DNA from 3 places in the Streptomyces sp. NPDC047049 genome. Region 2 is predicted to be linked to each of the others. Evidence: riboswitches for the same ligand, from Rfam matches in the RefSeq annotation. Region 2 holds a riboswitch; each other region holds the start of a gene.
The links. A riboswitch is a leader RNA that binds a small molecule or an ion and turns the genes downstream of it on or off. The one in region 2 is predicted to bind cobalamin.
Positions count from the first base shown of each region.

Region 1 (4,302 bases), on a different contig from region 2:
GTCCGGCACCAGCTGGCCCGCTGGCACGGCGCCCGCGGCGACGCCCACGAGGCCGTCGCGATCCTCGGTCCCCTCGTCACCGAGCAGCAGCGGGTGCTCGGCGCGCAGGATTACCGCACGCTGGCTTCCCAGGGGCTGCTGAGCCGCTACTCGAGCTGATCCCCCTCGCTCACCTGGCCAGGGCCGGGTCGTCGCACCACCGCGACGGCGCGGCCCGCCGCCGTTTCCGTACGTGCCGCCCAGTGCCTACAACGACGAGCGGTGCGCACAGTTGGATGCCGCGCGCACCGTCGGCAGGGCTGCAGGCGCTCACCACCAGCACGCCACCACCGACCAGCGCAAGAGCGGTGCCCGGCCGGATTACCAAGGCAGCTGTCCCAGTACCAATGGCAAGGGTGTCCGGCCGCCCGGGCGCCGACGCCACTCCGTGCGTCGCGAGGCGGAGGCAGTGGCAGCGCCGGTCAGCGGATCTCGCTCGTCGTCCGGCGGTAGGTGGAGCGCCGGTCGTCGATCTCGGCCCAGCGGTCGCCGTAGACGTTCTCGGTGATGCCCGGCTCCCGCAGGAAGTCGTGCGGGAAGCCCAGCGGTACCGCGCTGCACCGGTCGAGCCGCGCCTGCGCGTCGGCGTCGAGCGTGACCTCCACCGCGGCGAGGTTGTCGAGCAGCTGGCTCTCCTTGGTGGCGGCGATGATCGGGATGATGTTGCCGGGCCGGCCGCGCAGCCACGCCAGCGCCACCTGCGCCGGGCTCCAGCCGCCCTGCTCGGCGATCTCCAGCACCGCGGTGACGGTCTCCTCGGTGTGGTGGTCCGACCGGTCCGCCTCGCCGACGGCATGCAGCCGGCCCTTCTCCCCGCGGCGGTACTTACCGGTGAGCCGGCCGGCCGCGAGCGGCGCCCAGGCCAGTACGGCCAGGTCGAAGGCGCGGGCCTGCGGCAGCAGTTCGCGCTCCGGCGTCCGCTCCAGCAGGTTGTAGCGCAGCTGCGAGCCGGCGAACGCGGTCCAGCCGCGCAGCTCGGCGAGGGTGTTCGCCTGCGCGATCTCCCAGGCGGGCCAGTCGGAGACGCCGAGGTAGAGCACCTTTCCCGAGCGCACCAGGTCGTCGAGCGCCCGCATCACCTCCTCCACGGGCGTGAAGTTGTCCCGTGCGTGCACCCACAGCACATCGAGATGGTCGGTGCGCATGCGCTCCAGGCTCTCCTCCACCGACCGGACCAGGTTCTTGCGGTGGTTGCCCGCCGCGTTCACATCGCCCTTGCGGGTCGCGCAGGTGTATTTGCTCGCCAGCACGAAGCGGTCCCGGCGGCCTTCGAGCAGTTCCCCCAGGATCCGCTCCGAGGTGCCGTCGGTGTAGTTGTTGGCGGTGTCGACGAAGTTGCCGCCGGCCTCGGCGTAGGCGTCCAGGATCCGGCGGCTGGTGTCCTTGGCGGCGCCCCAGCCCCAGTCCTCGCCGATGGTCATCGCCCCCAGGCTCAGCTCGCTCACCCGCAGGCCGGTCCTGCCGAACAGTGTGTAGCGCACGTGGTTCCCTTCGATCAGCGCAGCTCTCCGGTAGTGCGTTCACGCTAGGAGCTGGAGCGCCCTCCAACGCAAGGCGCGGCCGGGCGTGGGGGTCCGGTTCCGGCCTCTTCGGCGGCGTGGACCGGGCGGGCGAGCGAGCGGGCGAGCGGGCCCTGCCGGTGTGCCCTGGGGAGACGTCCCCGAGGAACACCCCCTACGGAGCCATGTCCTGGGGAACATCCTTTACGGAGACACCCCCGGGAACCCATGCCCTAGGGTGGGCCGGGCAATGGTTCGCCCTGTCCGCCAGGCAGGCGCGTCGTAAGAGGGAACCCGGTGGAAGTCCGGGACTGCCCCGCAGCGGTGAGTGGGAACGACCGCCGTCATACGCACTGGGCCCGGCCGGGTCTGGGAAGCGACGGCCAGTAGATGTCCGCCTTGGTGGATGTGCCCGCGAGTCCGAAGACCTGCCAGTGCCCCCGTGCGACCGGTGCGCGGGGAGATCTCGGTGACCTCGAGGGCGGGTCGGCGGACATCAGACGGGTACGTCCGGCTTGTTGGCGCCGGGGCCCGTCCGGATCGCCGTCCCTTCGCGTCCTCGACCCGTCCCGTGGTCCATGGAGACATACTCGCGAAGGAGAGTTCCGTGACCAGCACGTCCGCAGCCGCGGCAGCACGCGCCACCGTGCACGGCTACCCCCGTCAGGGGCCGAACCGTGAACTGAAGAAGGCCATCGAGGGCTACTGGAAGGGCCGCGTCGGCGCCGACGCCCTGCGCGCCACCGCCGCCGGACTGCGCCGCGGCAATTGGCGGCAGCTCGCCGAGGCCGGTGTCCACGAGGTGCCGACCGGCGACTTCTCGTACTACGACCATGTGCTGGACACCAGCGTCATGGTCGGCGCCGTCCCGGACCGCCACCGCGCCGCCGTCGCCGACGACGCCCTCGACGGCTACTTCGCGATGGCCCGCGGCACACAGGAGGTGGCGCCGCTGGAGATGACCAAGTGGTTCGACACCAACTACCACTACCTGGTACCGGAGTTGGGGCCGGACACGGTCTTCGCCGCGGACTCCGCCAAGCAGGTCGCCGAGCTGACCGAGGCGCTGGGTCTCGGTCTGACCGCTCGTCCGGTCCTCGTCGGGCCGGTCACCTATCTGCTGCTGGCCAAGCCCGCGCCCGGTGTGGCGCCCGGTTTTGATCCGCTGACGCTGCTCGACCGGCTGCTGCCCGTCTACGCCGAGGTCCTTGCCGATCTGCGGGCGGCCGGCGCCAAGTGGGTGCAGCTGGACGAACCGGCGCTGGTGCAGGACCGCTCCCCCGCCGAGCTGAACGCCACGGCCCGCGCCTACCGCGACCTCGGCTCCCTCGTCGACCGTCCCCAGCTGCTGGTCGCCTCGTACTTCGACCGGCTGGGCGAGGCGCTGCCGGTACTGGCGAAGGCGCCCGTCGAGGGGCTGGCGCTGGACTTCACCGGCGCCGCGGCCGGCAACCTCGGGGAGCTGGCGGCGGTCGGCGGACTGCCCGGCAAGCGGCTGGTCGCCGGTGTCGTCGACGGCCGCAATGTGTGGATCAACGACCTCGGGAAGTCGCTGGCCACGGTGGGCACGCTCCTCGGCCTGGCCGAGCGGGTCGATGTGTCGACCTCCTGCTCCCTGCTGCACGTCCCGCTGGACGCCGCCGCCGAGCGCGATATCGACCCGCAGATCGCCCGCTGGCTGGCCTTCGCCCGACAGAAGACGGCGGAGGTCGTGACGCTGGCGCGCGGTCTGGCCCGGGGCACCGGCGCCATCGCCGCCGAACTCGCCGCCAACCGCGCCGGCCTGGCCTCCCGTACGCGTTCCGCCCTCACCCACGACCCGGCCGTGCGCGCCCGCGCCGCGGCCGTCACCGATGCCGACGGCCGCCGTTCGCAGGCGTACGCCGAGCGGAGTGCCGCCCAGCGCGCCCACCTCGGGCTGCCGCCGCTGCCGACCACCACCATCGGCTCGTTCCCGCAGACCGCCGAACTGCGCACGGCCCGCGCCGACCTGCGGGCCGGGCGGATCGGCACCGCGGGCTACGAGGAGCGCATCGCGGCCGAGATCCGCGAGGTTCTGGCCTTCCAGGAGAAGGCCGGCCTCGATGTCCTGGTGCACGGAGAGCCGGAGCGCAACGACATGGTGCAGTACTTCGCCGAACAGCTCACCGGCTACCTCGCCACCCGGCACGGCTGGGTGCAGTCCTACGGCACCCGCTACGTCCGCCCGCCGGTCCTGGCCGGGGACATCTCCCGGCCGGAGCCGATGACGGTCCGCTGGACGACTTACGCCCAGTCGCTCACCGACCGGCCCGTCAAGGGCATGCTCACCGGCCCGGTCACCATGCTCGCCTGGTCCTTCGTCCGCGACGACCAGCCGCTGGGCGAGACCGCCCGGCAGGTGGCCCTCGCCCTGCGCGACGAGGTGCGTGACCTGGAGGCGGCGGGAACGTCGGTCATCCAGGTCGACGAGCCCGCACTGCGCGAAACCCTGCCCCTGCGCGCCGCCGGCCAGTCCGCGTACCTGGACTGGGCCACCGAGGCGTTCCGCCTCACCACCGGCGGGGTCCGTCCGGACACCCAGATCCACACGCACATGTGCTACGCGGAGTTCGGCGACATCCTGCGCGCCATCGACGATCTCGACGCCGATGTCATCAGTCTGGAGGCGGCCCGCTCCCATATGCAGGTCGCCGGGGAGCTCGCCACGGCGGGATATCCGCGCGAGGTGGGACCCGGTGTCCATGACATCCACTCGCCGCGCGTACCGGGCGTGGACGAGACA
Region 1 is NZ_JBEYVM010000017.1:104,802-109,103, forward strand. Features, by position in the region: gene ABZ851_RS28865 (tetratricopeptide repeat protein) at 1-159, shown strand, start outside; gene ABZ851_RS28870 (aldo/keto reductase) at 462-1,520, opposite strand; cobalamin riboswitch at 1,773-1,989, shown strand; gene metE (5-methyltetrahydropteroyltriglutamate--homocysteine S-methyltransferase) at 2,146-4,302, shown strand, end outside.
Region 1: it holds a riboswitch for cobalamin, as region 2 does, so the genes downstream of both, metE (5-methyltetrahydropteroyltriglutamate--homocysteine S-methyltransferase) here and ABZ851_RS27905 (CbtB-domain containing protein) in region 2, are expected to answer to the same signal.

Region 2 (4,302 bases):
GGCCATATTCGGCGGACCCATGCAACCGATTTAACCGAATTTGCCGGGTTATCGCATGTGTGCAGAGATCGCTTCCCGGCGGGGTGCGCAGCGGTCGGCCGCCGACCGGCTCGCCCCTGTGAAGGGCCTGCGGTCGGCGGCTGTCGCCTGCCCTCGGGGAGGGCGCGTCACGTGCCGCGACGGCTCTTCGACGCTGCGGCGACACACATGGCACCCAGCAGGAACGTCAGGGCACCGATGACGACGTTGTTCCAGATGACACCGGCGTCCGGGCTGCTGCCCACGATCCAGGGCGAGATGATCATCCATACACCGATCGCGCACATCGCGCCGCTCAGGCCGTACATCCGCTCCGGGGTGACCGTGAAGCCGACCGCCAGGAGGGCGATCGCGATACCGAGGATGAGGTTGTGCGTCACGAGCGCCGGCTGTGCGGCGGTGAAGTGGAGGATCCAGGGCGAGACGGCGCAGTACAGACCGACCAGCAACACCGGCCCGTCGACGAGTACCACGTCACGCCCGCCGAGCACCCGCTCGTACCGAGCCTGCATCTCAGAAGCATCGGGGTGACCTGCGAGATCTCCCCTGTGGTGTGAGACGTCGGCCATGCGACTCGCCTCCTTCACTCGCGGTCTGGCCGTTCCGCGTGGCATCGGGCCTCGCACTTTTTATTCTGCGCTTATGTCGCCTTTATGTGTAGATGAAGTGGCAAGCGAATTTTGCCGGACAACGGCCGTACCGCCGTCACCTGCGGTCCGGCGCCCGCCCCAGACCCAGATTCCAGCGCCCGCCGCGGCCGCTCAGCTCGGTCACGGTCAGCGGCGGCACATCCAGCCGCCAGAACGCCTCCACGGGAACCCCGAGCGCGCAGACCGCCGCCGCGCGGACGACATCCGGCTCGACCACGGCCAGCACCCGGCCCGCGGCCGGCGCCATCCGCGTCAGCCAGGCCCCGACCCGGTCGCAGAGCTGCCGCAGCGACTCCCCGCCGTGCCCCGCGAAGTCCGGGTCCGACAGCCAGGCGGACACCGCGAGCGGTTCGGCGTCGGCGACCTCCGCCAGGGTGCGGCCGCGCCAGGTACCCATCGCACAGCCCGCCAGCTCCGGCGCGGGACGGACCGGAAGACCGAGTTCCGCGGCCGTGCTCCGGCACCGGGCGGAGGGCGAGACAACGGTCCGGCCGGCGGCGGCGAGCGTTCCGGCCGCCTCCCGGACGCGGCGCAGCCCGGCCTCGCTCAGCGGGCCGTCGTCGTCGAACCGCACCTCGCGCTGGGCGTCGCCCGCGGCCGGTGAGACCAACATCACCCGAGTTGTCATGACCTCTTCTTTCGCTGTTCACCGGCACCGGCAACGCCGTACCCGCACAAGGGAGTTGCCCGGCCCACGCGCCGCGCCCCGCACCACTCCGCCCCCTCCGCGGCCTTGGCCCGGGGTCGGGTTCGCGGTACGTTCCCGATGATATTGACGACGACATGACGGAAGCCGGTGGGATCCCGGCGCGGTCGCGCCACTGTATGTCCGGTTTTTTCCAGCCCAACAGGGCCGGAACCGGGCGAGCCAGACCCGGCATGTCGTTACGCACTTCCACGAACAGGGACGCGAGTTCCCCGCACAGGAGGTTCCGCCATGGCCCAGACCATCGCACCGCCGGCCACCGGCGCCGTCACCCCGGCCCCGCTCCCCCTCAAAGCCATTGCCCCCTGGGCGCTGTTCTTCGGCGTCCTGATGCTCGTTCTGCTGTACTTCATCGGCGCGGAGCAGGGCGCCACCTCGCTGCTCTCCGGCACGGAGGTCCACGAGTGGGTCCACGACGGGCGCCACCTGCTCGGCTTCCCCTGCCACTGATCGGACGGCGCATCCATGAACTCCGTCACCATCAGAAACCTCCTGGTGCGCGGGATGCTCGCCGGTCTGGCCGCCGGTGTCCTGGCCCTCGTCGTCGCCTATCTGCTGGGCGAACCGCAGGTGGACGCCGCCATCGCGTTCGAGGAAGCACACAGCCACGAACACGAGATGGAGGTCGTCAGCCGCGGTGTGCAGTCCACGGCGGGCCTGGCCACCGGCGTGCTGGTCTACGGCGTGGCACTGGGCGGCATCGCCGCACTCGCCTTCTGCTTCGCCCTCGGGCGGATCGGCAGGTTCGGTGCCCGCGCCACGGCCGCGCTGCTCTCCGGCGCGGCGCTGCTGGCCGTCTACCTCGTCCCGTTCCTGAAGTACCCGGCGAATCCGCCGTCCGTCGGTGACCCCGACACGATCGGCAAACGCACCGCCCTGTACTTCCTGATGATGCTGCTCGGCATCCTGCTGGCCGTCGCCGCCACGATCCTCGGCCGGCGGCTGGCTCCGCAGCTGGGCAACTGGTACGCGGCGGTCGCGGCCGGCGCCGCGTTCGTCGTCGCCATCGGCCTCGCCTATGCGTTCCTGCCGGCCGTCAACGAGGTGCCGCACGACTTCTCGGCCACGCTGCTCTGGCAGTTCCGGCTGTCGGCGATCACCATTCAACTGGTGCTGTGGAGCGCCTTCGGGCTGGTCTTCGGCCACCTCGCGGAGCGGGTCGTGCCGACCCGGTCCCGGGCCACCGCGGCCGAGGCGGCACCCGCCGTCTCCTGATCCCGCGTGACCGAGGAAGGGCCCGCGACGCCGGATGTCGCGGGCCCTTTCCCGTGGTGGGGGTTCCCGTGGTGCGGGTTCCCGTGGCGCGGTTCCCTGTGGTGCGTTTCCCGTGGTGCGGGGCGTGTCCTCAAGCGGCCGCACGCACGGGGCGCCGCGCCTCGTGAGGACCTTCAGGACAGGCCGGGGATGCCGTCCAGATGCGGCAGATCGTGGTCCAGGCGCTCCCGTTTGGCGCGGAGGTAGCGGATGTTCTCCGCACGGGGCGTCATCAGCAGCGGGACCTGTTCGGCGACGGCGATGCCGTGCCGCAGCAGCGCCTCGCGCTTGCGCGGATTGTTCGACAGCAGCCGCACCGACCGGACGCCGAGGTCCAGCAGCATCTCCGCGGCGACGGCGTAGTCACGGGCGTCGACCGGCAGCCCGAGCGCGATGTTCGCCTCGACCGTGTCCAGCCCGCCCTCCTGCAGCTTCATCGCCCGGAGCTTGGCCAACAGGCCGATCCCCCGGCCCTCGTGGCCCTGGAGATAGACCAGAATGCCGCGCCCTTCCGCCACGATCGCCCGTAGCGCGGCGTCCAATTGATCGCCGCATTCACAGTGGCTGGAGGAGAAGACATCACCGGTGAGGCATTCCGAATGCACCCGGGTCAGCACCGTCTCTCCCCCGACCTCACCGTGGACCAGAGCTACTTGCTCGATCCCGGTACGGCGGTCCAGATAGCCGACGGCGAGGAATTCACCATATGTGGTGGGCAGCCTGGCCGTCACCACCTGTTCCACATCGGGTTTGCGGCCGAGGGCATCATCGATTGCGACACGGAGGTCGGGGCGGGCATCGTTGTCGGCGTCCATCATGGCGCGATCGTACCCGCGGCGGGAATGGATCGACGGTAGTCACTCAGAACACAACAAGTATGCTGCGAGAACCATGACTCGGTGGGTCAGCGACGAAAGGCCGCAGCACACGATGACCGCTTCGGGACACCCGACTCCGGCGCCCGGCCTGTTGCCGGCGGACACCACACAGGACGTACGGACACGGCGGCCGACGATGGCCGTGCTGCCCATCGGCAGCTTCGAACAACACGGTGACTTCCTGCCGTTGACCACCGATACCGTCATCGCCTGCACCATCGCCCGGGAGGTGGCCGCCGGCCGTCCCGTGCAGCTGCTGCCGCCGCTGACGGTGTCCTGTTCCCACGAACACGCCGCCTGGCCGGGGACGGTGAGCATTTCGGCGCGCACCCTGCATGCGGTCGTCACGGACATCGCTGATTCGCTCCGCAAGTCCGGTATCGGCACGTTGATTCTCGTGAACGGACACGGTGGAAATTACGTGCTGCGCAATGTCGTTCAGGAATCCGCGGGGCGCGGCATGCGGATGGCGCTCTTCCCCGGATCGGCCGACTGGGACGCCGCGCGCACCCGGGCCGGGGTGCAGACCTCCGGGCACACCGATATGCATGCCGGAGAGGCCGAGACGTCCATTCTGCTGTACGCCCATCCCGAATTGGTCAAGGAAGGCTACGAATCGGCGGATTGCGTCGCCGATGACCGGAAGCACCTGCTCACGCTCGGCATGCCGGCGTATACCGAATCCGGGGTCATCGGGCGCCCGTCGCTGGCCTCCGCCCACAAGGGACGGGAATTGCTGGCCGGCCTGGTCGAGGCATTCGACGAATATGCCGCG
Region 2 is NZ_JBEYVM010000016.1:65,642-69,943, forward strand. Features, by position in the region: gene ABZ851_RS27895 (SPW repeat protein) at 168-608, opposite strand; gene ABZ851_RS27900 (histidine phosphatase family protein) at 745-1,317, opposite strand; cobalamin riboswitch at 1,418-1,583, shown strand; gene ABZ851_RS27905 (CbtB-domain containing protein) at 1,627-1,845, shown strand; gene ABZ851_RS27910 (CbtA family protein) at 1,861-2,610, shown strand; gene ribA (GTP cyclohydrolase II) at 2,784-3,464, opposite strand; gene ABZ851_RS27920 (creatininase family protein) at 3,580-4,302, shown strand, end outside.

Region 3 (4,302 bases), on a different contig from region 2:
GTGGTGGCGGCCACCCGCGACCGCGCCGACCTCGTCATCACCTTCGCACCCGAAGAGGCCCCACCTCCACCGAGCGCATGACCCCGCTCCCCCACCGCCGCCGGTCGGCGAGCAGCCCGGCCACCGACAGCGCACCCCATCCGACGGACACCGCCACCGCCGACAGCTTCCGGCCGCGCCCCGGCAGCGTCGCACCGAGCAGGACGGCGTCCCCGAAGTCCGCCGCGATCCGCACATACGCGGCGGTACGCAGAGCCGGCCCTTCCGGAGCCAGCGTCATCGCCAGCCCGCTCACCGCGTCCCGCCAGGCCAGCGGGCGCAGTGCGGTACGGGTCGCCGGCCCGGTCCGCCCCCGGGCGTCGGCCAGCCCGGAGGGCCGGGCCAGCAGCTCGGGCAGCGCCGCCACCGCCACTCCGTACACGGCCGTGGCCACCCCGACCGCACGCAACAAACCGACCTTCATCCACCGTCCCCTTCTCTTTCCCTCGTCGCTTCTCAGCGACTGCTCCCCATCGACCGGCCGCACGAGCCCCTGTCACCCCGCCGCCTTCTCCCTCCTCTTCCTTTCTCTTTCTTTCCGCGAAGCCCCCCTTCCCAAACGACATCAGCGATGTCATCCTGACATCATGAGTGTCAGTGAGAAGCCTGCCGGAGACGCGAAAAACGCCGACGGCGGAGAGCCGTCGCCCACCGAAGACCTGCTGTACGGCGTCCTCCGACGCCTGTGGCCGCTGCATCGCACGGTCGTCCGCGCGGTGGAACACGAGCTGGTGGGCACGGGCATGACCGCCGGCGAGCACGCGCTGCTGGACGCGCTGCGCGCCGAAGGCCCGCGCACCGTGCCGCAGTTGGCGCGCGGGATGGGGCTCGACCGGCAGCCGGTGCAGCGCTGGGTGAACCACGCCGTCGAGCTGGGCCTGGTCGTGACCGCCCCGAACCCCGCACACCGCCGCTCGTCCCTGATCCGGCTCACCGACGAGGGCACGGAGGCGATACGCGGTGTCCGGGAATCCGAGGCGGCGGAGCTGAGGCAGCGGCTGACCGACCTGTCCGCCGAGGACGTCCGCACGACGCTGCACGTTCTGGACCGGCTCGGCGAGGAGTTCCGGCAGCTGGCGGACGGTTCACGCGTAACACCGGAGGAAACCGGCAGTTGCGGCAGCAGCGGCAAGAGCGACGACAATGGCATCACGCCCACCTCATCGCATCCGGTACACAAAGGACGGCCCGCAAGATGACCCGAGGAATCACCGACTGGTCCGAGATCGACAACGGGCTCGTGCCGGTCGACGACGGTGAGCTGTTCTACGAAACGGCCGGCTCGGGCCCCGCGGTGGTGCTGCTCCACGGCGGCATGCTCGACCAGCACATGTGGGACGAGCAGTTCGCCTGGCTGGTGAACTCCGGCCTGCGCGCGATCCGTTACGACTTCCGCGGTCACGGCCTGTCCTCGACCGTCACCGGGGACTACGCGAACCACGACGACCTGTGCGCCCTGCTCGACGCCCTCGATGTTCCCGACGCCGTCCTCGTCGGCCTCTCCCATGGCGCGCGGGTCGCGCTCGACACGGCCATAGCCCGCCCGGAGCGGGTGACGGCCCTCGCGCTCGCCTCCCCCGGCATCAGCGGCCGCGCCTTCACCGACCCCTTCCTCCTGGAACACATCAAGGCGCAGGTGGCGGCGATCGGCGCACCGGACGGCGCGGAACGCTATGTCGAGCACTTCCTGCGGATGTGGGTGGACGGACCGCACCGCGAGCCCTTTGCGGTGCACCCGGGATTCCGTGAGCGGATGCGCGCCTCGGCCGAGGCCAATGTGGAGGTCCATGCCGAGGGTGCGGGCGCCGGCATACCCCTTGAAGCCGGCGCCGCCGACCGCCTGAGCGAGATACGGGTGCCCACCGTCGTGTTCGACGGCGACCTCGACAGCAGGGACATCTCCGCCAATGCCCATGCGATCACGCTGACCGTTCCCGGCGCCCGAAGAGTCCGGATACCGGGCGCGGCGCATATGGTCAATCTGGAGAACACCGCACTCTTCGACCACGAACTCCACGCCTTCCTCTCCTCCCTGGACTACTGAGGGCTGCTGAGGGCACTGCGGACCGCTGGGGCCCACTGCGGCCTGCTGAGGCTGAGGCTTGCTGAGGACTGCCGCGGTCTGCTGCTCCGCCGCGGACCACGACTCCCTCCCCGAGACCGCCGGCGCAAAAGGCGACCGGGGCCGCAGCGACCACCCCCCGGCAGTTAGAGTGACCGGGCCGTGGTGTTCGGGAAGCCGGTGACGGACCTTGGGGTTCCAGACCGGAGCGGCCCTCGCCACTGTGATCGGGGAGTTTCCGCCCCTTCCGCAGGCGCACGGCGCGCCTGCGGCGCCACTGACCGCGACCGCGGCCGGGAAGGCGGGGCGGGCGCGTGCACCCGTAAGCCAGGAGACCGGCCACGGCATCTCACGAAGTGATCCACGAGGTGCTGGAGCGTGACCGCCGGATGGCCCTGTCCACCGATACCCCGACCACCCCTGCCTCCGCGGCGTTCCGCTGGCGCCGGCAGGACACCGTCCGCACCGCGGGCCTGATGGCCGTCATAACCGGCCTCCACGTCATCGCCTTCGGCGTGCTCTTCCTGCTCGTGGTGCCGCACCACTACGCCGTGGGCAGCCAGGTATTCGGCGTGGGGCTCGGCGTCACCGCCTACACCCTCGGGATGCGGCACGCCTTCGACGCCGACCACATCGCCGCCATCGACAACACCACCCGCAAGCTGATGGCCGACGGCAAGCGGCCGGTCTCGGTCGGCTTCTGGTTCGCCCTGGGCCACTCCAGCGTGGTCGTCGTGATGGCGGCCCTGGTGACGGGCGGCGCCCAGCTCGCCGGCACGCTGCTCAACGACGAGTCCCGTACGCACCAGATCCTCGGCACGATCGGCACCACGATCTCGGGGAGCTTTCTCTACCTCATCGCCGCCCTCAACCTGATCGCGCTGGCCGGGATCTGGCGGGTCTTCCGCGGTATGCGCAACGGCCACTACGACGAGGCCGAGCTGGAGCAGCGCCTCGACTCGCGCGGCTTCATGAACCGCTTCCTGGGACGGTTCACCCGCTCGATCTCCCGTCCCGGCCAGATGTTCCCGCTCGGCTTCCTCTTCGGGCTCGGCTTCGACACCGCGACCGAAGTGACGCTGATGGTGATGGCGGGCAGCGGCGCCGCGGCCGGCCTGCCCTGGTACGCCGTGCTGTGCCTGCCGCTGCTCTTCGCCGCCGGCATGAGCCTCTTCGACACCCTCGACGGCACCTTCATGAACTTCGCCTACCAGTGGGCGTTCTCCAACCCGGTGCGCAAGGTCTACTACAACCTCACCATCACCGGCCTGTCGATCGCCGTCGCCTTCTTCATCGGCACGATCGAGCTGGTGACCGTGCTGCACGAGAAACTCGCCCTCAACGACCCGCTGACCGGCTGGATTTCCGGCCTCGACCTCGACAATGTCGGCTTCCTCATCGTCGGCCTGTTCGTGGTGGTGTGGGCCGCGGCGCTGGCGTACTGGCGACTGACCGGCGTCGAAAAGCGCTGGGCGGAGCGGGCGGAACGAGCACAGCGAACCCGGCCGACGGAGCAGGCGGACCCGGACGGGCCTGCCACGCCGGACTCCTGAGGCGCGTGGGCCCTACGCCCCGCAGACCTCCCGGCGCCCGTAGTGGCGCCGGGACACCGCCGCCCCTTCAGGTGGCCGAGCCGGCCGCCGCCCCCGTCGCCAGATCCGGTCCCCAGCGCTGCAGCGCCTCCGCCAGATCGAGTGGCCGCAGCCGCTCCGGCTGGTCCGGTCCCGGCCAGTCCTCCCGCGGGACCCGCCACATCACCTCGAACTCGTTGCCGTCCGGATCCTTGGCGTACAGCGACTTGGCAACGAGGTGATCACTCGATCCCACCAGCGCACCCCGCTCGACGAGCTGCGCATGGGCCGCGACCAGCTCACCGAGCGTGCCGATCTCCCAGGCCAGGTGGTAGAGCCCGACCCGCCCGGCCTCGGGTCCCGGTGCCTGTGCTCCCACCGCGAACAGTGCCAGATCGTGATCGTTGAGTGAGCCGCGAGCACTGAGGAAAGCAGCCCGTCCCGGCACCTCCATCCCCACCGTGAGCCCCAGCGCCTCGGTGTAGAAGGCCACCGACCGCCCCACATCACGGACGTAAAGCACCGCGTGGTTCAGACGTTGTACGGACATGCAGCCTGCTCTCCGATCACCAGCCACGACACCGCCAGGGGCCACCGTGCCTCCCCCCTCCTGATCTACCCCACCGGCCC
Region 3 is NZ_JBEYVM010000002.1:705,569-709,870, reverse strand. Features, by position in the region: gene ABZ851_RS07235 (nucleoside/nucleotide kinase family protein) at 1-81, shown strand, start outside; gene ABZ851_RS07230 (hypothetical protein) at 38-463, opposite strand; gene ABZ851_RS07225 (MarR family winged helix-turn-helix transcriptional regulator) at 627-1,238, shown strand; gene ABZ851_RS07220 (alpha/beta fold hydrolase) at 1,235-2,083, shown strand; cobalamin riboswitch at 2,248-2,460, shown strand; gene ABZ851_RS07215 (HoxN/HupN/NixA family nickel/cobalt transporter) at 2,458-3,654, shown strand; gene ABZ851_RS07210 (VOC family protein) at 3,722-4,222, opposite strand.
Region 3: it holds a riboswitch for cobalamin, as region 2 does, so the genes downstream of both, ABZ851_RS07215 (HoxN/HupN/NixA family nickel/cobalt transporter) here and ABZ851_RS27905 (CbtB-domain containing protein) in region 2, are expected to answer to the same signal.